2 regions of the Eubacterium ramulus genome follow, and region 1 is predicted to be linked to the other one. Evidence: predicted binding sites of a transcription regulator. Region 1 holds the regulator's gene; the other holds the start of a gene.
The links. The regulator NrdR, encoded in region 1, represses ribonucleotide reductase genes. The targets are predictions, from matches to a motif close to CACNANATNTNGTG.
Positions count from the first base shown of each region.

Region 2: the regulator NrdR is predicted to act here: its motif matches at 3,197-3,210, upstream of nrdD (anaerobic ribonucleoside-triphosphate reductase).

Region 1 covers NZ_CP173382.1:1,850,281-1,862,548, reverse strand. The annotation lists gene ACIRUQ_RS08885 (HEAT repeat domain-containing protein) at 1-1,262, shown strand, start outside; gene ACIRUQ_RS08880 (glycerol-3-phosphate responsive antiterminator) at 1,356-1,925, shown strand; gene ACIRUQ_RS08875 (NAD(P)/FAD-dependent oxidoreductase) at 1,985-2,833, shown strand; gene ychF (redox-regulated ATPase YchF) at 3,192-4,292, shown strand; gene ACIRUQ_RS08865 (YlmC/YmxH family sporulation protein) at 4,469-4,723, shown strand; gene nrdR (transcriptional regulator NrdR) at 4,754-5,206, shown strand; gene ACIRUQ_RS08855 (YqeG family HAD IIIA-type phosphatase) at 5,300-5,818, shown strand; gene rpiB (ribose 5-phosphate isomerase B) at 5,913-6,350, shown strand; gene efp (elongation factor P) at 6,472-7,032, shown strand; gene ACIRUQ_RS08840 (MalY/PatB family protein) at 7,195-8,364, shown strand; gene ACIRUQ_RS08835 (polysaccharide biosynthesis protein) at 8,545-9,906, opposite strand; gene ACIRUQ_RS08830 (cysteine desulfurase family protein) at 9,948-11,144, shown strand; gene ACIRUQ_RS08825 (histidinol-phosphatase HisJ family protein) at 11,190-11,990, opposite strand.
Region 2 covers NZ_CP173382.1:2,214,867-2,227,134, reverse strand. The annotation lists gene ACIRUQ_RS10445 (PotD/PotF family extracellular solute-binding protein) at 1-1,067, shown strand, start outside; gene gltX (glutamate--tRNA ligase) at 1,409-2,866, shown strand; gene nrdD (anaerobic ribonucleoside-triphosphate reductase) at 3,348-5,525, shown strand; gene ACIRUQ_RS10430 (hypothetical protein) at 5,709-6,377, shown strand; gene ACIRUQ_RS10425 (DUF4250 domain-containing protein) at 6,445-6,621, shown strand; gene nrdG (anaerobic ribonucleoside-triphosphate reductase activating protein) at 6,664-7,197, shown strand; tRNA gene ACIRUQ_RS10415 (tRNA-Leu) at 7,285-7,364, opposite strand; gene ACIRUQ_RS10410 (Na/Pi cotransporter family protein) at 8,026-9,678, shown strand; gene ACIRUQ_RS10405 (TrkA family potassium uptake protein) at 10,365-11,021, opposite strand; gene ACIRUQ_RS10400 (TrkH family potassium uptake protein) at 11,070-12,268, opposite strand, start outside.

The DNA of each region.
Region 1 (12,268 bases):
TGCTGATGGATGCTTATGAGGAAGAGGACAAATTGTTTGTCCGGGAAGCTTATGTGCAGGCACTTTCTGCGATTGACTGCAGCGAGTATCTGCCTCAGCTGGAAGAGCGGCTGCAGGAACTGGCAGAATATGATGCTCCGGAAGAGGAAAAGAAGCATACCCAGGCAGAGCTGCATGCATTGCAGGAACTGATCCTTCAGAAAAAAGGCGTGAAAAAACATACGTTTAACGGATGGAACCGTTCCAGTGAAGTGTTGCTTTTAACATTGCCGGCATTTCGGGATCTGCTGGCAGAGCAAGTGACCGGGAAGAAAAAAATATTGAAATCCGGAGTCCGTACCATAGTATCTGATTTTGAAGATACGATGAAGATCCGTACGTTTCAGGAATTGCTTTTTGTCATTCATACACAGACAGAGAAACATGTCCTGTCTTCTGAACCGGAAACCCTGGCAGCGCAGCTGGCAGGTTCGGATCTGCTGCAGATCCTTGCAGAGACACATAAGGGAGAAGCACCGTTCTATTTTCGGATCGGTGTGTCCGGCGGAATGGCTCTTGAGGAGCGGAGCAGTTTTTCCAGACAGACAGCAGCAGCCATTGAGAAGGCTTTTGCACGAAAGCTGATCAATTCTACTTCCCACTATGAAGTTGAAATTCGTCTGCTGCAGAACCGTGAGGGTGGATTTGTACCGCTGCTTAAGCTGTATACTCTGCCGGATCACCGGTTTGACTACCGCAGATATTATGTGGCAGCCAGCATGAAACCAACTATGGCAGCAGGACTGCTGGCACTGGCAAAACCGTATCTGAAGGAGCATGCACAGATTCTGGATCCGTTCTGCGGTGTAGGAACATTACTGATCGAGCGCCGGTTTCTGGTGCCGGCACGAAATGCTTATGGCATTGACAGTTTCGGGGAGGCTGTTGAAAAAGCACGGGTGAACAGCAAAATTGCAGGAATGCAGATAAATTATATCAATCGTGATTATTTTGATTTTGTGCATGACTATAAATTTGACGAGATCGTCACAGATCTTCCGGCTGGCAATCTGACAAAACCGGAACTGGATGTGTTGTACCGCAGATTTTTTGAAAAATCCGATGAGGTACTGACAGAGGATGGCCGCATGATCTTTTTCTCCAGAGAGATGGGGCTGGTGAAAAAGCAGCTGCGTCTGCATCCACAGTTCCGTCTGGCGCAGGAATTCTGCATTCAGGAGAAAAACGGAAGTTATTTATTTATTGTTGAAAAACGTCAGTAAAAATGTCGGAAGTGTGATGCCCCATTTTTACAGATGGTAGCGGACACAAATCGCTATTAGTATCAGTCAGAGGGAAGAAGACAGGAGAAACGCATGCTTCAGAATTCATTTCAGGAACAGTTGGAAGATTGTCCGGTGATCGCAGCGGCAAGAGACAGGGAGGGACTGGCACGCTGCTGTCAGTCCGAGAGTAGCATCGTATTTATTTTATTCGGAGATGTCTGCACCATTTCAGAAATCGTAGATCGTGTTAAATCCGCAGGGAAACTTGCATTTGTACACATGGATCTGGTGAACGGACTTTCCAGTCGTGAGATCAGTGTGGATTATATTCGAAAAGAAACAAATGCGGATGGAATCATTTCCACAAAACAGCCACAGATCCGCCGTGGAAAAGAACTTGGGCTATACACCGTGCACCGTTTTTTTGTTATTGATTCCGCAGCCTATGAGAATGTGGAAAAATGTACAAAAGCGATTCGTCCGGATTGTGTGGAACTGATGCCCGGTGTTATGCCAAAGGTTATCCGCCAGATGGCAGAAACACTGTCCGTTCCGGTGATTGCAGGCGGTCTGATTTCCGATAAAGAGGATATTATTGCTGCATTGGATGCAGGTGCGGCGTCGATTTCAACGACGAAAGAAGAACTGTGGTTTCTGTGATTTACAGAAGAAAAAAATGTGATTAAGTTGAGGAAAAGAATTACGGAGGTAGCGCAAACATGTATGATTGTATTATTATCGGAACCGGTCCGGCAGGCTTATCTGCAGCATTGAACCTGAAAACTTACAAAAAAAGTTTTGTATGGTTCGGTTCCAAAAATCTGAGTGATAAAGTGCAGAAAGCAGAAAAAATTACAAATTATCCGGGATTTCCGGAGCTGACCGGACAGGAATTGTTTTCTCATTTTACAGATCACATACAGAGCGCCGGTCTGGATATTACAGAAAAGACAGTGACAAATGTTATGTCAGTCGGAACGTATTACATGGTACTGGCAGACAATGAAGTCTACGAGGCAAAAACACTGATCCTTGCCATGGGTGTGATGACAGCAAAACTGCTGAAGGGTGAAGACGAGTTACTCGGCAGGGGTGTCAGTTATTGCGCTACCTGCGATGGTATGTTCTACAAGGATAAGGAAATCGCAGTACTGTGTAATGATCCAAAATATGAGCATGAAGTAGAATATCTGGCAGATCTGGCAGCAAAGGTAACTTATTTTCCAATGTTTTCAGACAGTCAGATAAAAAAAGAGAATGTTACGATTTCGAAAGACTTTCCGTTGGAAATAAAGGGCAGTGACCGGGTAACCGGTCTCGTGTTAAAAAGCGGAAAGGTGTTGGAGCTTGACGGCATTTTCTGTCTGCGCAATGCCATTGCGCCCTCCAAACTCGTTTCCGGATTAGAGATTGAGAATGGACATATCAAAGTGGATCGCACCCAGAAAACAAATCTGCCCGGCTGTTTTGCAGCGGGAGACTGCACCGGTCGTCCGTATCAGTATACAAAAGCAGTGGGAGAAGGAAATGTGGCAGCACATAGCTGTATCAGTTATCTCACAGAATAGCTTCTATGCAAGACAAAAGCGTCGTAGCAATACGGCGCTTTTTAGATTATGAATGAGGTGCATTGACAGGAGATTAGATGAAAATGAATATTCACAAAGATAAAATGCTATGGTATAATACAAGGTACTGTATTGGGGCTTCTTATGAAAGAAGCTGAAATATGGGAAAAGATTTAAAAAGAAAAGAATTTGACAAGGGTATCATTCAGTTCATATTACCGAGGAAGAAAAGAAAAAAATGGAATTGGTAGCAGGAAGCACTTGTGGCAATGTAATGGCCCACGAAATGGCCCACTTGCAAAAATAAGTATGCTGAAATCCCTTGAAATCAAAGGATTTATAGGAGGAAATAGAGAAAATGAAATTAGGAATCGTGGGACTGCCAAACGTAGGAAAAAGTACCCTGTTCAATTCACTGACAAAAGCCGGTGCTGAGTCAGCAAACTATCCGTTTTGTACCATTGACCCGAATGTGGGTGTCGTAGCAGTACCGGATGAGCGCTTGAAATTACTGGGAGATATGTATCATTCCAAGAAAGTGACACCGGCTGTTATTGAGTTTGTAGATATTGCAGGTCTGGTAAAAGGAGCCAGCAAAGGTGAGGGACTCGGAAACCAGTTTCTGGCAAACATCCGTGAAGTAGATGCAATTGTACATGTGGTACGTTGCTTTGAGGATCCAAATGTTGTTCATGTAGATGGAAGTGTAGATCCGGCCCGTGATATTGAGACCATCAATCTGGAGCTGATCTTTTCTGATATCGAAATTCTGGAGCGCCGTATCGCCAAAACAAGCAAAGGTGCCAGAATGGATAAGAAACTGGCAAAAGAGCTGGAATTGTTAGAGAAGATCAAAGCACATCTGGAGGATGGTCAGCTGGCAAAAACCTTTGAGGTAGGCGATGATGAAGATGATCAGGAATGGTTTGCTTCTTACAATCTGCTGACTGCAAAACCGGTGATTTATGCTGCCAACGTATCCGAGGATGATCTGGCTGATGACGGCGCAAACAATCCGCATGTGGCAAATGTACGCAAACTGGCTGCAGAGGAAGGCTCTGAAGTATTTGTTATCTGTGCACAGATTGAGCAGGAGATCGCGGAACTGGATGATGATGAGAAAGCAATGTTCCTGGAAGATCTGGGACTGAAACAGTCCGGTCTGGAGAAACTGATCAAGGCAAGTTACAGCTTACTTGGTCTGCTGAGTTATTTGACTGCAGGTGAGGATGAGACACGAGCATGGACCATCAAAAAAGGAACCAAAGCTCCGCAGGCAGCCGGAAAGATCCATACTGATTTTGAGCGTGGATTCATCCGTGCCGAGGTTGTAAACTACAAAGATCTCCTGGAGTGCGGCTCACTGGCTGCAGCCCGTGAAAAAGGTCTGGTAGGACTGGAAGGAAAAGAATATGTGGTACAGGACGGCGATGTGATCCTGTTCCGTTTCAATGTATAAAACGATTGAAGCAGGATGCCTATTGGCTTTAAACAATGGGTAGTTCACAAGAGAATAAGCGTATATAAAAAAATAATCTGATGCATCAGCAGCATAGCTGCATAAAACAGTATCATATGCACGTTCCTGGCAACTGTGAATAAGATAAAAGAACAAAAAAATCCGGGAAGTGCAGGATGCGTTTATGTGAATTTTCAAAAAAAGAGGTTATCAATGTCTCTGACTGCAAATGTCTGGGATGTGTCTGTGATCTGAAATTTGACGAATGCAGTGGACAGATATGTGCGATGATCATAAAGGGACCTCCGAAGTGGTTTCATCTGGTAGGCTGTGACACGGAATATGTCATAGACTGGAAAAAAATTGTTCGGATCGGACCGGATGTAATACTGGTAGACATTTGTGCAGAAAAATGTCTGCGTAAACTTTAAGCAATTTTATAAATACGGAGGAAAAGAGCGATGAAATGCCCTTATTGCAGCAGCGATAATACAAGAGTCATTGATTCCAGACCGGCAGATGATAATTATTCCATCCGCCGGAGAAGACTTTGTGATGATTGTGCAAAGAGATTTACGACTTATGAGAAGGTGGAGACTATTCCGCTGATCATTATAAAAAAAGACAATACCAGAGAACAGTATAACCGTTCAAAAATCGAGGATGGTGTACTGCGCGCCTGCCACAAACGCCCGGTGTCCGTTAACCAGATCAATCAGCTTATTGATGAGGTGGAGACTGAAATCTTCAATATGGAAGAAAAAGAAATCCCAAGCAGTGTCATCGGGGAATTGGTGATGGATAAGCTCAAGGATCTGGAAGCAGTGGCATATGTGAGATTTGCATCGGTTTACAGGGAGTTCAAAGATGTAAATTCGTTCGTGGAAGAACTGAAAAAAGTGTTGGATAAATAAAATTCATGAGGTTAGAATTGTGGAGTACGAAACAATTCGTATGGCATCTTTTAACCCAAACATCAATTTATGCATGTAATACGGAGGTGGTTTATGTTTCAAAAATTTTATCCGGATCTGTATGTATCCTCTACATATGAGATTGATTTTGACCGGTTGTACCGGTCCGGATACCGGGGATTGATTTTTGATATTGATAATACATTGGTAACACATGGAGCACCTGCAAATGATCAGGCGAAACAGCTTTTTGCACATCTGCATGAGATTGGATTTGCCACCTGCCTGATTTCTAATAATCAGGAGCCGCGGGTAAAACCATTTGCGGATGCTGTGCATTCTCTGTATATTTATGATGCGCATAAGCCATCAACAAAAAATTATGAGAAAGCTATGGAGCAGATGCATACGGAGAAGGGCAATACGATTTTTATCGGAGATCAGATGTTTACCGATGTGTTTGGTGCCAATCGGACAGGAATTCCATCCATAATGGTAAAGAAAATCCACTGGAAGGAAGAAATTCAGATTGTTTTAAAACGGCGGTTGGAAGCCATTGTGCTGATCGGTTACCGCAGATACAGAAAGACACATAAAAGTATATTAGAGTGAGAAATGATTGTCACGGACATAAACAGTGAATATGAAAATGATATCGGTGACAGGAATCAATCCTAGGATAAATGAAAAAACGGAGGGAAGAACAATGAAACTTGTAATTGGTAATGACCATGCAGCAGTAGAACTGAAAAATGAGATCAAGGCATATCTGGAAGAGAAAGGTCATGAGGTGATCAATATCGGTACAGATACACATGACAGCTGTAATTATCCGGAGTACGGCGAGAAAGCCGGACGTATGGTAGCAGCAGGTGAAGCGGACGGTGGTGTGCTGATCTGTGGAACCGGTGTCGGTATCTCCATCGCTGCAAACAAAGTAAAAGGGGTACGTGCGGCAGTATGTTCTGAGCCGGTAACAGCCCGTCTCGTAAAAGAACATAACAACGCAAATATCATTGCTTTCGGTGCCAGAATTGTAGGCAGTGAGACTGCAAAAGCAATTGTGGATGCATGGCTGGATGCCAAATTCCAGGGTGGCCGTCATCAGACACGTATCGATATGATCCATAAAATTGAGGAATAGTCTATAAAAAGGTTGAAAAATCACGGTTTTTCATATAGAATAGATAGAAGTAATAATTACCATATATTTGTGGTAATAGAAGAAAAGACCGAGAGTCTTAACATACAAGGAGGATTTTTGAATGGCAAACGCAGGAAAGGTAATCGGAAAAGGTGTTACAATCGAGCTGGAAGGCAATGTATACAGAGTAGATGATTTCCAGCACGTAAAACCTGGAAAAGGCGCAGCTTTTATCAGAACAAGATTAAAAAATATTAAAACCGGTGGTGTTGTAGAGAAAACATTCCGTCCGACAGAGGATGTAGAGACAGCACACGTTGACAGATCTGAGAAACAGTATCTGTACAATGACGGTGATTTATATTACTTCATGGATACAGAGACATATGATCAGATCGCTCTGAGTGCAGATGCAATCGGTGATGCTCTGAAATTCGTAAAAGAGAACGAGGCAGTTACAATGCTTGCTCACAACGGAGATATCTTCGCAGTTGAGCCGCCGATGTTCGTTGAACTTGTTATCACAGAGACAGAGCCAGGTTTCAAAGGCGATACAGCAACAGGTGCTACAAAACCGGCAACTGTTGAGACAGGTGCTACTGTGTACGTTCCGTTATTCGTAAATGAGGGAGACGTAATCAAGATTGATACAAGAACAGGCGAGTACTTATCACGAGTATAAAAAATAGTGAGCAGAGCGAACTATTTTTTATGAGCAAGTAACGAAGTGGATTGCGAATATCCGCTGTTACAGGAAGTGAGCAGAGCGAACTATTTTTTAAATGACGGAGTGGATTGTAAATATCCGCTCCGTTTTCTGTTTGACGAGGATTAAGGAGGATGTATGAAATACGATTTTGACAAAATAGTAGACCGTCATGGAACGGACTGTTATAAATGGGATATGATTGCAAAAAGAAAATTACCGGCGGATACGTTACCACTCTGGGTGGCAGATATGGATTTTGAGACGGTTCCGGAAGTGAAAGAACGGTTAAAAGAAGTGGCAGATCGTGGTATATACGGTTATTCCATGCTGGGTGACGGCTATTATCATGCATTGAAAAACTGGTTTTCTGAGCGGTTTGGATGGCAGGTGGAAAAAGACTGGGTGATCGTCACTCCGGGTGTGGTATTTGCGCTGGCAGCAGCAGTCCGTGCTTACACAAAAGAGGGGGACAGCGTTATGATCCAGCGCCCGGTTTATCATCCATTTACCAATGTGGTAAAAGAAAACGGACGAAAACTGGTGAATAATCCACTGGTTATGGAAAACGGAAAATATCACATGGATTATGAAGATATGGAGCGCAAGATCACAGAAGAACAGGTAAAACTGTTTCTGCTTTGCAGCCCGCATAACCCGGTGTCCCGTGTCTGGACAAAAGAAGAACTGTGTCAGGCTGCCGAAATCTGTAAAAAGCATGGTGTCATCATGATCGTGGATGAGATTCACTGTGATTTTGTATATGAGGGATATCATCACACCAGTTTTGGTACACTGAGTGAATATGCAGACAATGCAGTGATCTGTACGGCACCGAGTAAGACATTTAATTTGGCAGAACTGCAGCTGTCCAATATTATGATCCCGAATCCGGAACTGAGAAAGACCTTCCAGGCAGAGATGGACAAAGTATTTTACTCCGATGCAAACCTGTTCGGACAGGTATCCTGCCAGGCAGCATATGAATATGGTGCACAGTGGCTGGATGAATTACGTGTATATCTGCAGGGAAACATTACATACATCCGTGATTATCTGGCAGAGCATCTGCCCAAAGTCCATCTCATCGAGCCGGAGGGAACCTATCTGCTTTGGGCGGATTTTCGGGAATATGGACTGTCTGCGGAAGCACTGAATGCGAAAATCCTGAAAGATGCAAGAATCTGGTTTAATGAGGGCTCTATGTTCGGACCGGAGGGTGCAGGGTTTATGCGGATCAATATTGCAAGTCCCCGCAGTATGATCGTGGAAGCGATGGAACGTCTGGGAGAAGTCTTCGGAGAATGAACGCAGAATAAGCATTCCCCCGCTTCAAGTGCGTAGAGCACTAAGCGGTGGATACGGGGGATGCTTATGTCAGTGGGAGTTAAAAGCTCCCACTGACAGGTCGCAAAGCGACTGCGTTCATGAGCAAGTAGCGAAAGCGGATTGCGAATGTCCGCTTTACCGAAAAATATGCGTTCAGCTTCACTTCTCAGGTACATATTCAGGTGCATGATGCAGACAGAAAAATGCGAGCGCACAGATCAGAATCTGGCTGGCCAGCATGCCCCAGAGGTAAGCACTCAGTCCAATGCGGGGGATTCCTGCGAAAACAAATATAATGCGGATGGCGGCACCAGCCAGGTTGATCAGCATGGTGAGGGTAGCCTTGCCAAGTCCGTGCAAAATGCTGCACAGTGTGCTTGCGAGGAATAAAAACGGACAGATCCAGCTCAGGGTGCGCACATAAATACCTGCCAGTGTGTTGTGAAACAGATGGATGCCGATCCAGTTTCCGCACAGCAGAAATCCGGAGGTACACACAAGACCGAGAATGACACACAGCTGTGTGGTTCTCCGGATGGCTTTTTGCACCAGGTTATACTGTTTCCGGCTATTCGCTTCTGCGATGGCCGGAAGCAGCATAACAGACAGGGAATTACTTAGCACGCACGGAAACATAATGGTGGAAAAAACCATGCCGGTCAGGATACCATAGACGCTCAGGGCATCACTGTTTGCATAACCAAAATCCCGGAGTTTGATCGGGATCAGCAGTGCTTCCGCACTCTGACATAAACTTAACAAAATACGGCTGCAGGTGAGAGGAACTGCCATAGAGCACAGATCCTTTGCAATTTTTGTCAGCCGGATAGAAGAAGGCGGTACCGATGGATTTGGTACTGTCTTTTTATTTTCCGTGCGTTCTGAAAAAAAGCAGACCATGGTGACGGAGTAAAGAGAGGAAGCAAGTTCGCCAAACAGAATGCCCCAGACTGCAATCTGTGGTGTCACAAGCTGTCCCCGCTGCATCTGGATGTCAGCCACGAGCCAGACGCCTGCGACACGGATGACCTGTTCCAGAATCTGTGAAATAGCCGGGATGACGGCTTTTTTTCGACCATAATAGTAGCCGTTGATGCAGGCGTGGATACAGGCGAAAGGCAGGGAAAGGGTCATGATGCGGAGCAGCGGGACTGTCCGGACATCTTCCAGCAGGGAAAGCCCGATCTGCGGAGCGTAGTGCCATATGATCCAGACACAGCTGGCAGATAGCAACAGGGAACCAGACAGTCCGACACTCAGATAGGCTCTGGCCTGGCGTTTCTGTCTGCATTGGGCACAGTAACGGGAGATCGCAGTCTGGATTCCGGCGGCTGATACAGAGATGATCAGGGCAAATACCGGAAATATCAGCTGGTAAATTCCAAGTCCTTCTGCACCGATTCTGCGGGAAAGGAATATTTTATAATAAAAACCGATGATCCTGCTTAAAATTCCGGTCAGTGTCAGCAGCAGCGTACCGGATATAAAGTTCTGTTTCATGGGATTTGCATATGATTTCATTGGAAAGAAGACTCTTCTGCCTGTGGATTTTTTATAAATATATGCAGAGAAAAATCGGTCAGAACCGAAAGGAATGGTATGATTATATGAAACGGTTGATTTATTTGGATCATGCCGCCACAACGCAGCCTTTTCCGGAAGTGTTGGATGCGATGATCCCCTATTACAGCAGATATTATGGCAATCCATCATCCGGATATGAACTGGGGGAAGAAAGTAAGCGCGCCATTGAGACAGCCCGGGAACAGATTGCAGACACACTGGGGGTGGAAGATGACACTATTTATTTTACATCGGGAGGAACAGAATCCGATAACTGGGCATTGCGCTATGCCGTGCAAAATGGAAAACGAAGGAGACCACACATTGTGACATCGTCTATTGAGCACCATGCAATCTTAAACACGTGTAAAAATCTGGAAAAACAGGGAGTGCGTGTGACTTATCTTCCGGTGAATAAGGAAGGAACAGTACAGCCGGAGATGGTGGAGCGGGCGATCATATCAGATACAGTGCTGGTGTCTGTAATGTATGCAAACAATGAGATCGGAAGTATTCAACCGATACGTCAGATCGGGCAGATCACCCATCGGAAACAGGTTCTGTTCCATACGGATGCAGTGCAGGCATACGGCCAGATTCCAATTCATGTAAAAGAGGATAATATCGACCTGCTGTCTGCCAGTGGTCATAAATTTAACGGGCCAAAAGGAACCGGATTTTTATATGCCCGAAAGGGACTGAAGCTTCAGCCGATGATCCATGGTGGTGGACAGGAGCGGAAGATGCGGGCCGGTACCGAGAACGTACCGGGGATTGTAGGAATCGGACGGGCGGCGGTCTGTTCCGCAGCAATTCTGGAGAAAAAGATGGCATATGAAAGCAGGCTGCGTGATTATTTTATCCGGCGGCTGCTGGAAGAAATTCCGGGAAGCAGTATCAACGGGGATCGCCGGAACCGTCTGCCAAACAATGTGAATATCAGCATTGCGGGGGTAAACGGTCCGGCGGTAGTGGCATTGCTGGATCTGGAAGGCATCTGTGTATCATCCGCTTCTGCATGTTCCACCGGGGAACAAAAGGCTTCTCATGTACAGCTTGCCATCGGAAATGCCGGACATCAGGCATATGAGGCTATCCGTTTTACCCTGGGTATCCAGAATACACCGGAAGAATTGGACGATACCGTTGAGGTGTTAAAACAATGCGTAAAAAAATTGAGGGACTTTAAAAAATGATTTGGGTGTTAAAACGCCCAAATCTCACGTGCGTTCGACTTGAATTTAAACCGGAAGAAATTCCGGTTTTCTTTTCGTGAAGACCGTAAAGTAGTCAAAGCCGGCCGCTTTCAGCAGCTGTGGTACTTTGTCGAAATCCCAGGCAATCTGATCTGGGGCATGTCCGTCAGCACCGATGGTGATGATCTCACCTCCCAGCTCCCGATACCGGTGCAGGATTTCTTCCGTTGGGTTTGGGTGCCCGAGACCATATTTGAATCCGGCCATATTCAGCTCGATACCCTTACCGTGAGCGATAAGCTGCCGCAGGATCTCGTCAATGACATCTTTGTATTTGTCATAACTGTAATTTTTGTTCTTTTCCGGTCCGTAACGAACCACATAGTCAATGTGACCGTATACATCAAATTCATGAAAGGCAGCGATGTTTTCCAGAATGGATTCAAAATATTCCAGATAAGCGGCATGCTCGCTGCGTCCTTCATAATAAGCCGGATAATATGGATCGAGGCCGTGCACCACATGGGAGGATCCGATGACAAAATCAAAATCCATTTCCTGTAGTATTTCATGGTGCTTCTTCGCCAGATGCGGCTGCAATCCCAGTTCAATACCGAAGTTGATGTTCAAGGAATCAGAAAAATCAGCCTGCAGCTGCCGGATTCCTTTTTCATATTGAGGAAAATCAATGGTGAATAAATCCGGTTCATCCGGGTAATCATAGTCAAGGTGATCGGTAATGCAGATCCCAGCCAGATTTTTTTCGATGGCGGAACGTGCCATAGCAGCAGGATCGGCGTTGCTGTCACCGGAAAAATGAGTGTGCATATGTGTATCCCAAAGCATGAAAATGTCTCCTTTCAAGGGTGATATAAGGCTTATATTATATATTGTGCAAAATATAAACTTTGAAAAACAGCGTGGTTATGCGGTTTCCTGAAACTATGATAAGCACAGCAGTACATTTTTGTCAATCCAATCCGTGCATTTTGAATAGGAAAAATGATCGAAATTCTAAAAAAAGGAAAAAGTTTTATGCAATTACTACAAAAACACATAGTGAGACTTGGACTATAATATCAAAACTGGTGAAAAAACATCTGTAAAACTTGTACAAATTGCTA
Region 2 (12,268 bases), 360 kb from region 1:
CGATGGCGCTGTGTGTTGCCATGACCGGAATTTTAGTTGGCTGTGGTGCCACCGGAGAAGAGGAAAGCTCCGTGGATATGTCCGAAGCCGGCGGAAAAAATACTATTGTTGTATTAAATTATGGTGAATATATCGATACGTCAGTATTAAAGCAGTTTCAGAAAGAGACTGGTATCAAGGTACTTTATGAGGAAGCAACGACGCCGGAGGAAATGTATTCCAAATATAAGGCAAGTACGATTCCTTACGATCTGATCTGTTCTTCTGATTATATGGTGGAGCGGTTGATCGAGGAAGGCGAGACAGAAGAGATTGATTTCAGCCAGATGCAGTACATCGATAATATCGGAGACCTGTATTGGGAGATGTCAAAATCCTATGACCCGGAACTCAAGTACAGTATCCCGTATTTTTGGGGAACAGTAGGTATCCTGTATAATACAAATATGGTAGATGAAGAGATTACCAGCTGGGATAGTCTGTTTAACGGCAAATATGCCAGGGAAATCATTATGCAGAACAGTATCCGGGATGCTTATATGTGTGCATTAAAATACAAAGGATATTCACTGAATACCACAAATCATAAGGAACTGCAGGTAGCACAGAATATGTTGCTTGAGCAGAAACCAGATGTGGAAGCATACTTTGTGGACGAAGTCCGTGAAGAGATGGTGGCCGGAAATGCAGCGTTGGCAGTTTGCTATTCCGGAGAGGCATATCTGGCCAATGAGTATGATGAAGACCTGGAATATGTCGTTCCGGAAGAGGGATCCAATGTATGGTTTGATTCTTGGATGATGATGAAAAAAGGAGAAAACCATGAAGGAGCACTGAAGTTTTTGGATTTCCTCTGCAGGGAAGATATCGCTATGAAGAATTTCGAAGAAATTTATTATCCGACACCGAATACGGCAGTATATGATCAGCTGGATGAGGAGACAAAAGAGGATCCGCTAATTTTCCCGAGTGAAGCGACACTTGAAAAATGCGAGGTATACAAAGCACTGGATGCGGACACCACCGCATATTACAGTCAGCTTTGGAAAGAACTGAAAACAAGTTAGATTCAAGTCGAACGCACGTGAGACTTGGTGCGTGATTCTGGTCAGCGAAAGCTGACATATTCTTCTCAGAATCACTGCACTCTACACTTTGAGGCTGCTGTACCAAAACTGTGCTGAAGTTTGATACAACAGCCTTCTTTTTGCCCTTGTGGAAATGTCCGGATTGGGTTATAATAGGAACGCTTACGAAATAGAAATGAACGAATCAGCAATTTTTTATCTGACAGGAAATTGCAGCGAATTTTTCATCAGATAAAAGCGCTTTGTGCAGATAATGCACACTCGCAGAAGAAAAAAAGCAGATGCTGGATCGTAAAGAATAGACAGAAAGAGGTAGAGTTATGGCTAAAGTCAGAACAAGATTTGCACCGAGCCCGACAGGCCGTATGCATGTTGGAAATCTGCGCACTGCTTTGTACACGTATCTGATTGCAAAGCATGAGGGCGGAGAGTTTATACTTAGAATTGAAGATACGGATCAGGAGCGTTTTGTGGAAGAAGCGCTTGGAATTATTTACCGTACCCTGGAAAAAACAGGTCTGATCCATGATGAGGGACCGGACAAAGATGGCGGATATGGTCCATATATTCAGAGCGAGCGCTGCAAGAGCGGGTTGTATATGGAATATGCAAAACAGCTGATCGAAAAAGGCGAGGCATATTACTGCTTCTGTGATAAAGAACGCCTGGATTCTTTAAAACAGAATATCAACGGAAAAGAAATCAGTGTCTATGACAAACACTGTCTGCATCTTTCCAAAGAAGAGATTGAGGCAAATCTGGCTGCCGGGAAACCATATGTTATCCGTGCCAATGTACCGAATGAAGGCGAGACAACTTTCCATGACGAGATTTACGGAGATATCACACAGCCGAACTCTGAGTTGGATGATATGATCCTGATCAAATCCGACGGATATCCGACTTATAACTTTGCAAATGTAGTAGACGATCATCTGATGCACATTACGCATGTTGTCCGTGGTAATGAGTATTTATCGTCTGCACCGAAATATACCAGATTGTATCATGCATTCGGATGGGAAGAACCGAAATATATACACTGTCCACTGATCACAAATGAGGAACATCAGAAACTGAGCAAACGAAGCGGACATTCTTCTTACGAGGATCTGATCGAACAGGGATTTTTATCTGAGGCAGTGGTAAACTTTGTCGCTTTACTTGGCTGGAGTCCGGTAGATAACCGTGAGATTTTCTCTCTGGAAGAACTGGTAGAGAATTTTGATTACCATCACATCAGCAAATCTCCGGCTGTTTTCGATATGGTAAAACTGAAATGGATGAACGGCGAGTATATCAAAGCGATGGATTTTGATGCTTTTTATGAGTTGGCAGAGCCATACATCAAAGAAGTGATACACCGCGACTGCGATTACAAGAAGATTGCGCAGATGGTGAAGACACGTATCGAGATTTTCCCGGATATCAAAGAGCATATTGATTTCTTTGAAGCAGTCCCGGAATATGATATCGCCATGTATACACATAAAAAGATGAAAACAACTGCCGAGACATCTCTGGCAGTTTTGAAAGATGTCCTTCCATTGATGGAGGCTCAGGAAGATTACAGCAATGACGCACTGTATGCAATGCTCAGCAGTTATGTAAAAGAAAATGGATATAAGAATGGTTATGTTATGTGGCCGATCCGTACCGCACTTTCCGGAAAACAGATGACACCGGGTGGCGCAACGGAGTTGATGGAAGTTCTTGGAAAAGAAGAATCCATTGCGCGTATCAAAGCAGCTATTGAAAAACTGGCAGCGGAAGCATAATAACGAGTCAGACAGAACGTACATCAGGGGAGGGAAGAGTACCTGATCGGACAGCACTCTTGCCCTCTCTTTTTGTGCGTAAAATATGAGGATGAAGAGCACAATTTGTAGTTATAATCATGCAGTTGCAAGATATAGCTGATGCAGGCTGAAGATCCCCCGGTAATTGTGCAAAGTGCTATTTTTATATTTTTATATTTTGAAAATTAAGCGGAAAAAGTGTTGGATTCAGGCTATGTTCCTGCTAATCTGAAAAAGTCAAGACATAGATTGAAAATTGTGGATATTGTAGGAAAATAACTATATATAGGATTTGCAATTGAAAAACCATACTAGATATTGTACAATGTTCAAGAACGGTTCTCGGAACCAATTGTAAAAAGTGGAACTGTCTGACAGCATTTGACATGGCTGCTGCAGGGAAAAGCAGACGTGTTACGGGCAGTGATTGATTTGAGATAGAGAAGAAAGGGCGAGTGGAATGAAGATTATTAAGCGAAGCGGGTCAGAATCGCAGTTTGATATGGAGAAGATTATTTCTGCAGTTATCAGAGCAAATGACAGTGTGGCAGAAACAGAGCGTATGAGTAAAGAGCAGATTGCGGTTATCGCAGCCAACATGCGTACCATCTGCGAAGGCATGAACCGAGCACTGAGTGTGGAAGAAATCCAGGATCTGGTAGAAAATCAGATCATGAATCAGAGAGCTTTTTCTGTGGCGCGTAATTATATCACTTATCGGTATAAAAGAGCACTGGTGCGTAAATCCAATTCAACAGATGAACAGATTTTAAGTCTGCTTGAGTTTGACAATGAGGAAGTAAAACAGGAAAATTCTAATAAAAATCCGGCAGTTAACAGTGTGCAGCGTGACTATATGGCAGGCGAGGTCAGCAAGGACATTACAAAACGATTCCTGCTTCCGTCGGATATCGTAGAGGCACATGAGAAAGGGCTGATCCATTTCCATGATGCAGACTATTTTGCACAGCATATGCATAACTGCTGCCTGGTAAATCTGGATGATATGCTGGAGAACGGAACTGTGATCAGCGAGACAATGATCGAGAAACCGCACAGCTTTTCCACTGCATGTAATGTGGCTACCCAGGCGGTTGCCCAGATCGCAAGTTCCCAGTATGGCGGTCAGAGTATTTCCCTGTCCCATCTGGTTCCGTTTGTACAGGTCAGTCGTGAAAAATACCGGAAAGAAGTTGCTTACGAGTTTGCGCAGAGCGGTATTGAGGCAGATGAGGAAACAATCAATAAAGTAGCAGAACTTCGTGTACAGAAAGAAGTAAAACAGGGCGTTCAGATGATTCAGTATCAGGTGATCACATTGATGACTACCAATGGTCAGGCCCCGTTTATTACAATTTTTATGTATCTGAATGAAGTACCGGAAGGTCGTACCAGAGATGATCTGGCTATGGTGATCGAAGAAGTATTAAAGCAGCGTATCCAGGGTATAAAAAATGAAAAAGGTGTCTATATCACACCTGCATTCCCGAAGCTGATCTATGTACTGGAGGAAGATAATATCCATGAGGATAGCAAATACTGGTATCTGACCAGATTGGCAGCAGAATGTACCGCAAAGAGAATGGTACCGGATTATATTTCCGAGAAGATCATGTTTGAGAATAAAGTGGATAAAAACGGTGAAGGACATTGTTATCCATGTATGGGATGCCGTTCTTTCCTGACTCCTTATGTAGATCCGGTGACAAATGAGCCAAAATATTACGGACGTTTCAACCAGGGCGTTGTAACGGTCAATCTGGTAGATGTCGCTTGTTCATCCCAGGGAGATATGGACAAATTCTGGAAAATCTTTGATGAGAGACTGGAACTTTGTCACCGTGCACTGGTGTGCCGTCATGAGCGTCTGGAGGGAACACCTTCTGATGTGGCTCCGATCCTGTGGCAGCATGGCGCACTTGCCCGTCTGAAAAAAGGCGAGACTATTGATAAACTGCTTCATGATGGTTATTCTACGATCTCTCTCGGATATGCGGGATTGTGTGAATGTGTCCGCTATATGACAGGTAAATCCCACACAGATCCGAGTGCGACACCGTTTGCACTGAAAGTAATGCAGCATATGAATGATGCCTGCAGCGAGTGGAAGACAGAGCACAACGTAGATTTTAGTCTGTATGGCACCCCGCTGGAGTCCACAACTTATAAATTTGCAAAATGTTTGCAGAAACGTTTTGGACTGATTCCGGGTGTGACAGATAAAAACTATATTACAAACAGTTATCATGTTCATGTAACAGAGAATATCGATGCTTTTGAAAAATTAAAATTTGAGGCTCAGTTCCAGAAACTGTCTCCGGGTGGAGCCATCAGTTATGTGGAAGTACCGAATATGCAGCAGAACCTGGATGCAGTACTTTCCGTAATGCAGTACATTTATGATAACATCATGTATGCAGAACTGAATACCAAAAGTGATTTCTGTCAGGTATGCGGATATACCGGTGAAATTCAGATTGTAGAGGAAGATGGCAAATTGATTTGGGAATGCCCAAATTGCGGAAATCATGATCAGGATAAGATGAATGTGGCACGCCGTACTTGCGGTTACATCGGCACGCAGTTCTGGAATCAGGGAAGAACGCAGGAAATCAAAGAGAGAGTGCTTCATCTGTAGGATTATTTAAACCCAAAAAAATCTACAAACCCAAAAAACCCAAAAATTTTTTTCGGGGATTTGTACCACCAAAAAAATTATTCAATAAATGCGTTGAAAATTAATTGCATTGAAAAAAGAGACCATTATAGAATTACTGTTTTTGACAGTTTCGTAATGGTCTTTCTTAAAAGGAGGGGGCTTATGAATAAGGGGAAAAAGGCAATAAAAGTAGTGATTGCTATATTGATTGCAGCAGTTGCATTTGGATATGGGGGGTATACAACGATGCGTCCGGGGGTATATGTGGGAGATGATTTTTTCTATGAAAAAAGCAGCTCAAGGTATGAACAAGATGCATCTAATTATATAGAGCAGACATCGGATCATGAATTTACAGTTGTTTCTCACGATAAAAAACAGGAAATTTCCTATGAGATAGAAAAGGAACAGATTACATTTTATTTTCCGGATCAGACTGTATCAGGAAGCTGGGATACAGATCAGAAAGAATTGTATGATAATGGAGTGCCGGTACTCCAGAACGGAAACATGGAATTTTCCGAAGATGGTGTGAATATTAGTCAAGATATGGATGCGGAGCGTTACAGCTACGCATTGTGCAGGATTATCTATGATAACAAGGAAACAATTTCCACATGGTATATGAATATTCTTGGACTGTTTTTGTATATACTTGGAATTATCTGTGCGATATATCCGGAAGAATGCTATTTTTTCCTGAAAAAGTGGCAGTTTAAAAACGGTGAGTTGTCCGATCTTGGACGGCTGTGGCAGCAGGTCGGTGGCGGTATAATTGCGGCAATGGGTATATTTATCATGAGTGGTATGGCAATGTTACTTGCAAAATAAAATGCCATAAAAGGTTGTATTGTATTATAATAGAAAATAATATGATTTTCACGTGGAGGAATGACAAATGATATTACCTAAAGATCCGGTAATGCTTTTAAGCGTAGTAAATACAGAACTGAGAGATCGATATCCGTCATTAGAAGAGCTGGCAAAGGCTTATGGTGTGACGGAACAGGAAATCACAGACCAGCTGGCACTGATTAAGTATGAATATCAACCAGAGACAAATCAGTTTCATTAAGAAGAAATAGTCTGGATTCATTGCTGAGAAAGAAGGTGGAATATGTATTATTGTAATATAAAAAAATCTGATATAGCAGATGGTCCCGGTGTACGTGTGACATTGTTTGTATCTGGATGTACGCATCATTGCGAGGAATGTTTTCAGCCGGAGACATGGAATTTTACATATGGACAACCGTTTACAAAAGAAGTGGAAGAAGAATTGATGGAAGCGTTGCGGCCGGGGTATGTGGCAGGATTGACTTTACTTGGCGGAGAACCCTTTGAGCCAGAGCATCAGTATGTGTTGCTTTCGCTTTTACAAAGAGTGCGCCGCGAATTCCCCCAAAAAACAATATGGGCTTACAGTGGCTATGTATACGAAGAATTATCCGGGAAAGAAATTGGAACCGGAAGAGCACGCTGTGAAGTGACAGATGCGGTCTTATCCTGTGTGGATGTTCTGGTAGACGGAGAATTTATGAAAGATAAAAAAAATATCAGTCTGCAGTTTCGCGGATCAGAGAATCAGCGCCTGATCGATCTGAGAAAGACCGAAGAAGCCGGTGAAATCGTATGGTGGAAGCAGAAATAAATCTGTGTATCGATATCTATAAGGACAACATTGGGTCAAAAATAAGGGTTTCCGGATTATGAAAAATCCTCGGAAACCCTTATTTTATGCGGATAACAGGACTTGAACCTGCACGGTCTCCCACCAGAACCTAAATCTGGCGCGTCTGCCAATTCCGCCATATCCGCTAAGAAGTGAACGCGCTGTGGCGCGTCTGTCTACCATTGAACATTAGCAGTTCAATGGTCATGAATTCCGCCATATCCGCTAAGAAGTGAACGCGCTGTGGCGCGTCTGTCTACCATTGAACATTAGCAGTTCAATGGTCATGAATTCCGCCATATCCGCTAAGAAGTGAACGCGCTGTGGCGCGTCTGTCTACCATTGAACATTAGCAGTTCAATGGTCATGAATTCCGCCATATCCGCTAAGAAGTGAACGCGCTGTGGCGCGTCTGTCTACCATTGAACATTAGCAGTTCAATGGTCATGAATTCCACCATATCCGCTAAGAGGTGAACGCGCTGTGGCGCGTTACCCGGTATACCCGAAAACGGATATAATTAATCACAAGACGCATTATACCGAAAAGAAGATAAAAAATCAACTGTAAGAATGCATAATCTATATAAGAAAATACCACTACTTCTTGCAGCAGGCAGTTATAGGGTGATAAATTTGTTACTATTTGTATATTTTACTTGTGATTTACAATGATTTTTCTTATATTTTACCTATTTTTGTGAAAATCCGTTTATTATAAAGACAAATTGATATTTTACTGTTAAAATAGATTCGTATGTAAAAATATATTTACAATTTCTTTACGAATCTTACGGAGGATAAATATATGTCTATAGTAGAAGCGTTTTCATTATTAGGAGGCGTTGGATTATTTCTTTTTGGTATGACAATTATGTCGGCTGGTTTGAAAAATGCCTGTGGTGATAAACTCCAGACCATTTTGGAGCATGCAACTAAAAACAAATTGATTGCCATTGTTGTTGGACTTGGCATGACGGTACTGGTTCAGAGTTCTTCTGCAACAGACGTTATGGTAATCGGATTTGTAAATTCGGGTCTGATGAATCTCGGACAGGCGATCGGTGTTATCATGGGTGCCAATATCGGTACGACAATTACCGCACAGATCACTGCGTTTAATATCAGTACATTTACACCATTACTGCTTTTTGCAGGTGCCATCATGTACCTGTTTATGAAAAACAATTTTGTAAAGCACGTTGGTTCTGTTATCATGGGCTTTGGTATGTTATTCCAGGGTATTACGATGATGAAAGTTGCAATTCAGCCATTGTCTCAGAGTGAAGGATTTGTTTCATTCCTTTCTACATTGAATAATCCGGCACTGGCTATTTTGTTTGGTATCGCATTTACCGCATTACTGCAGAGCTCTTCTTCTTCAACGGTTATTTTTCAGGCTTTTGCTATTCAGGGGCTGCTCAGCTATAACGTAGCGGTTTATCTGGTAATTGGTGCAGCAATCGGTTCTGTTACGCCGAACCTGCTGGCAAGTCTGACTGCAAACAGAAATGGTAAGAGAGCAGCAATCCTGAATCTGTTGTTTAACGTATTTCGTGCAGGAATCCTGATTGCATTGATCAATATCTTCCCAATCATCCTGACGGGTATTCAGAGTCTGTCACCGAATGATATCGGACGACAGCTGGCAAATACACATACAATTTTTGCAATTATTGCGGTATTGGTCGAGTTGCCGTTTACCGGAAAATTAATCTGGCTGGCTGAGAAGATCGTGCCAGTGTTACCGGAGGAAAATCAGCAGATGGAAGATCGTTCCCTTGTTTATATGACACAGCTGACCAAAGTACCGGCTCCGGTTGCTCTTCGTCAGACTCAACGTGAAATTACGCGTATGGGACATATCGCTGCAGACAACCTGCAACGTGCCCTTGACTGTTTCTTCCATTATAATTCAGCAAAGGCAGCATCGGTGCGTTCTCATGAGGAAAGCGTCAACATCCTGAATCATCTGATCGCGGATGCTATGGTAGATCTCAGATCTTTGGACCTGTCACCGGAAAATATGCGGCGCGTGTCTATGATGACAATTGCGGTTACTGATATTGAACGCTTATCTGATCATGCGGAAAATATTGTAGAGTACATTGAACAGATGAACACAAAGAAAGCAGAAATGTCAGATGCAGCAAGAAAAGAATTGATAGATATGTCCAAAGATGCAATGGATGCTGTGTATATGGCATTGGACATTTTTGAAAAGGATGATTACAATAAGTTGGATCAGATTGAGATTCTGGAACAGCATGTGGATGATCATGAAAAGGATCTTATCAATAATCATATTGAACGTATTATGAATTCTTTGTGTAATCCACTCAGTGCAGTTATTTTTTCTGATCTTGTTACCGATCTGGAACGCTGTTCTGATCATGCTATCAACCTGGCATATGCATTAAAAGAGCGTCCGTCTGAAATGGATGCACCGAAAATAATATAAAATCTTGTTTGTCTTGTTGTTGGCTGAAATTTAATTTTTAATACGAAAATGAAGCATCCTGTCAGGACGCTAGACGCTCACTATCCTCGTTTCACGTCGTTTTCATCGCGCTCGTTCCCACGCCTGAAAAAGAGGTCGTTCCCACTCGCGCAAAAACTCGTGAAACTCGGTCGTTTGCTTAATCGCTTTCCCTGACAGGATGCTTCATTTTTTGTATTTACACAATGAAATAATCAGCCATTCACACGACGCACTGCGTGCCACACATGCATATAAGCTGATAGCATAGTCTTTGTTGTGTTGCATGTGCAGAACTACACCCTCATTTTTTTAATAATAAAAACAGTTAATCGCTGACTTTAGCTTCAGTGTCATTCTTTGCTCTATATAAATTTGCGCATGCGACATAACGAATATTATGTCATCAGCTTGTGTGCATGCGTGGCATACGGTGCCGTCAAGTAAATGGGGCAAATCCGGAAGAAAAATCCAAGACAAGACGGTAGGTTGATTTTCGTTACCGCAGCGAGCATAGCCCGCCTCCGTGAGTGTGTCTGAGCACGCTGTATTTGCGTGCGAGTTCGCGGGAGGAGGCGGAGATAAGCGGCGCAGCGGAGGTAGAAAATCATCCGTGTCTGTCTGGATTTCTGCTTCCGGATTTGCCCTTTACACAGACAAACAAGAATTTAATTATTGTATTTCCGTACCAGTTTCTGTATATCTTCATTTTTACCGATAACCAGCAGGTGTTCATCTTCTTTGAAACGATAATCCGCTGGCGGCATTGCCTGAATGCCATCTTTTGTCTGAATAGCAACGATATTGGTGTGATATTTATTGCGGATATCCATTTGAACAATTGTATTCCCAATCCATTCCGGCAATGGTGCCAATTCGTAGATAGAAAAATCTTCACTTAGTTCAAAATAATCAAACACGTTGTCGGAACTGTATTGTACGGCACATTTTTCCGCGATATCCCGATCGGGGTAGATAATCTTGTCAGCACCGTTTCGTAGCAGAAATTTTGCATGTACATCTCTGGTAGCTTTGCTGACCACGTATTTTGCACCAAGTTCTTTTAGCAGACAGGTGATTTCCAGACTGCTCTGAAAATTTGTGCCTACGCAGACAATACATTTATCAAAATTTCCGACTCCAAGGCTTTTTAACACTTCTTCTTTGGTACAGTCCCCAATTTTTGCATCGGTGACATAAGGAAGCAGAGGTTCCAACAGTTCTTCGTTTTGATCAATGATCATAACCTCGTTTCCGAGTTTTGCAAGGTTCCGGCACAGATGGCTGCCGAAACGTCCCATACCGATAATTAAAAATGATTTCATAATAAAAATCCTTTCTGTAAAAAATAAGTTTATGCAAGTATATTCTGTTTAACCGATACTGATATGCTCTTTTGGCTGTCGTACATGTGCCAGGCGTTTTTTGTCCGTAAAGGACATTGCGAAGGAAAGACTTCCTACGCGGCCAAGATACATGAGCAGTATCAGGATGACTTTTGCACCGGGTACAAGATTCGGTGTGATACCGGTGCTCATGCCGACTGTGCTGACAGCGGATACTACGTCAAATACGATCACCGTGAGATCCAGATCCTGCTGCATGGAGATCAGAAAAGTTGCAGCCACGGCCAGCAGCATATGGGTGGTAAATACAGCGGCAGCTTTGGAAACCGCTTCATCCTCCAGACGGCGCTTGAAAATATTGACACCATCCGTGCGGGTCAGCATAGAACGCAGGTAAAGAATCAGAACTGTGATAGTGGTCACTTTGGCTCCGCCCGCTGTGGAACCCGGACAGCCACCGATAAACATCAGTATGATGGTAAGGAGCTGGCTGCTCTGACTGAGACTGGCAATATCCGTAGTGTTAAAACCTGCGGTTCGTGGTGTGACTGCACAAAATAATGCATTTAAAATGGCCTGAGGTGTGTTCATATCTGCAAACAGTGCATGACGTTCCAGGATCAGGAACAGGATGGACGGACCGATGATCAGAATCAGTGATGTAATCAGTACGATTTTCGTATGCAGCGCATATTTTCGTATGTGCAGCTTATGCTCTTTCAGATCACCCCATACAAAAAATCCGATACCTCCAATGAAAATGAGTGCCATCAGTGTGATGCAGACAATCCAGTTTGTGTTGTATCCGATAAAGGAGGACATGCCAAAAGCCCCCATCAGATCAAAACCGGCATTACAGAATGCCGAGATGGAATGGAAAATACCATAGTAAAGCGCCTGTGAAAATGGCATATCCCGGAGAAAACAGAGGGTGAGAATAAGGGCTCCAATGCCTTCAAAAAGTAAGGTACCCTGTAAAATCAACCGTGCCAGACGAACAATGCCGCCGGTGTTTACGACATTGACACTTTCCTTTAAGAGTCCGCGTTGCCGCAAGGTGATCTTCTTTCGCAAGAACATGGAAAATCCGAATCCAAAGGTAATAAAACCAAGTCCGCCAATCTGGATCAGAGTAATAATGATGATCTGACCAAAAAGCGACCAGTGTAAATAAGTATTTGTAACGACCAGACCGGTGACGCAGGTAGCACTGGTAGATGTAAAAA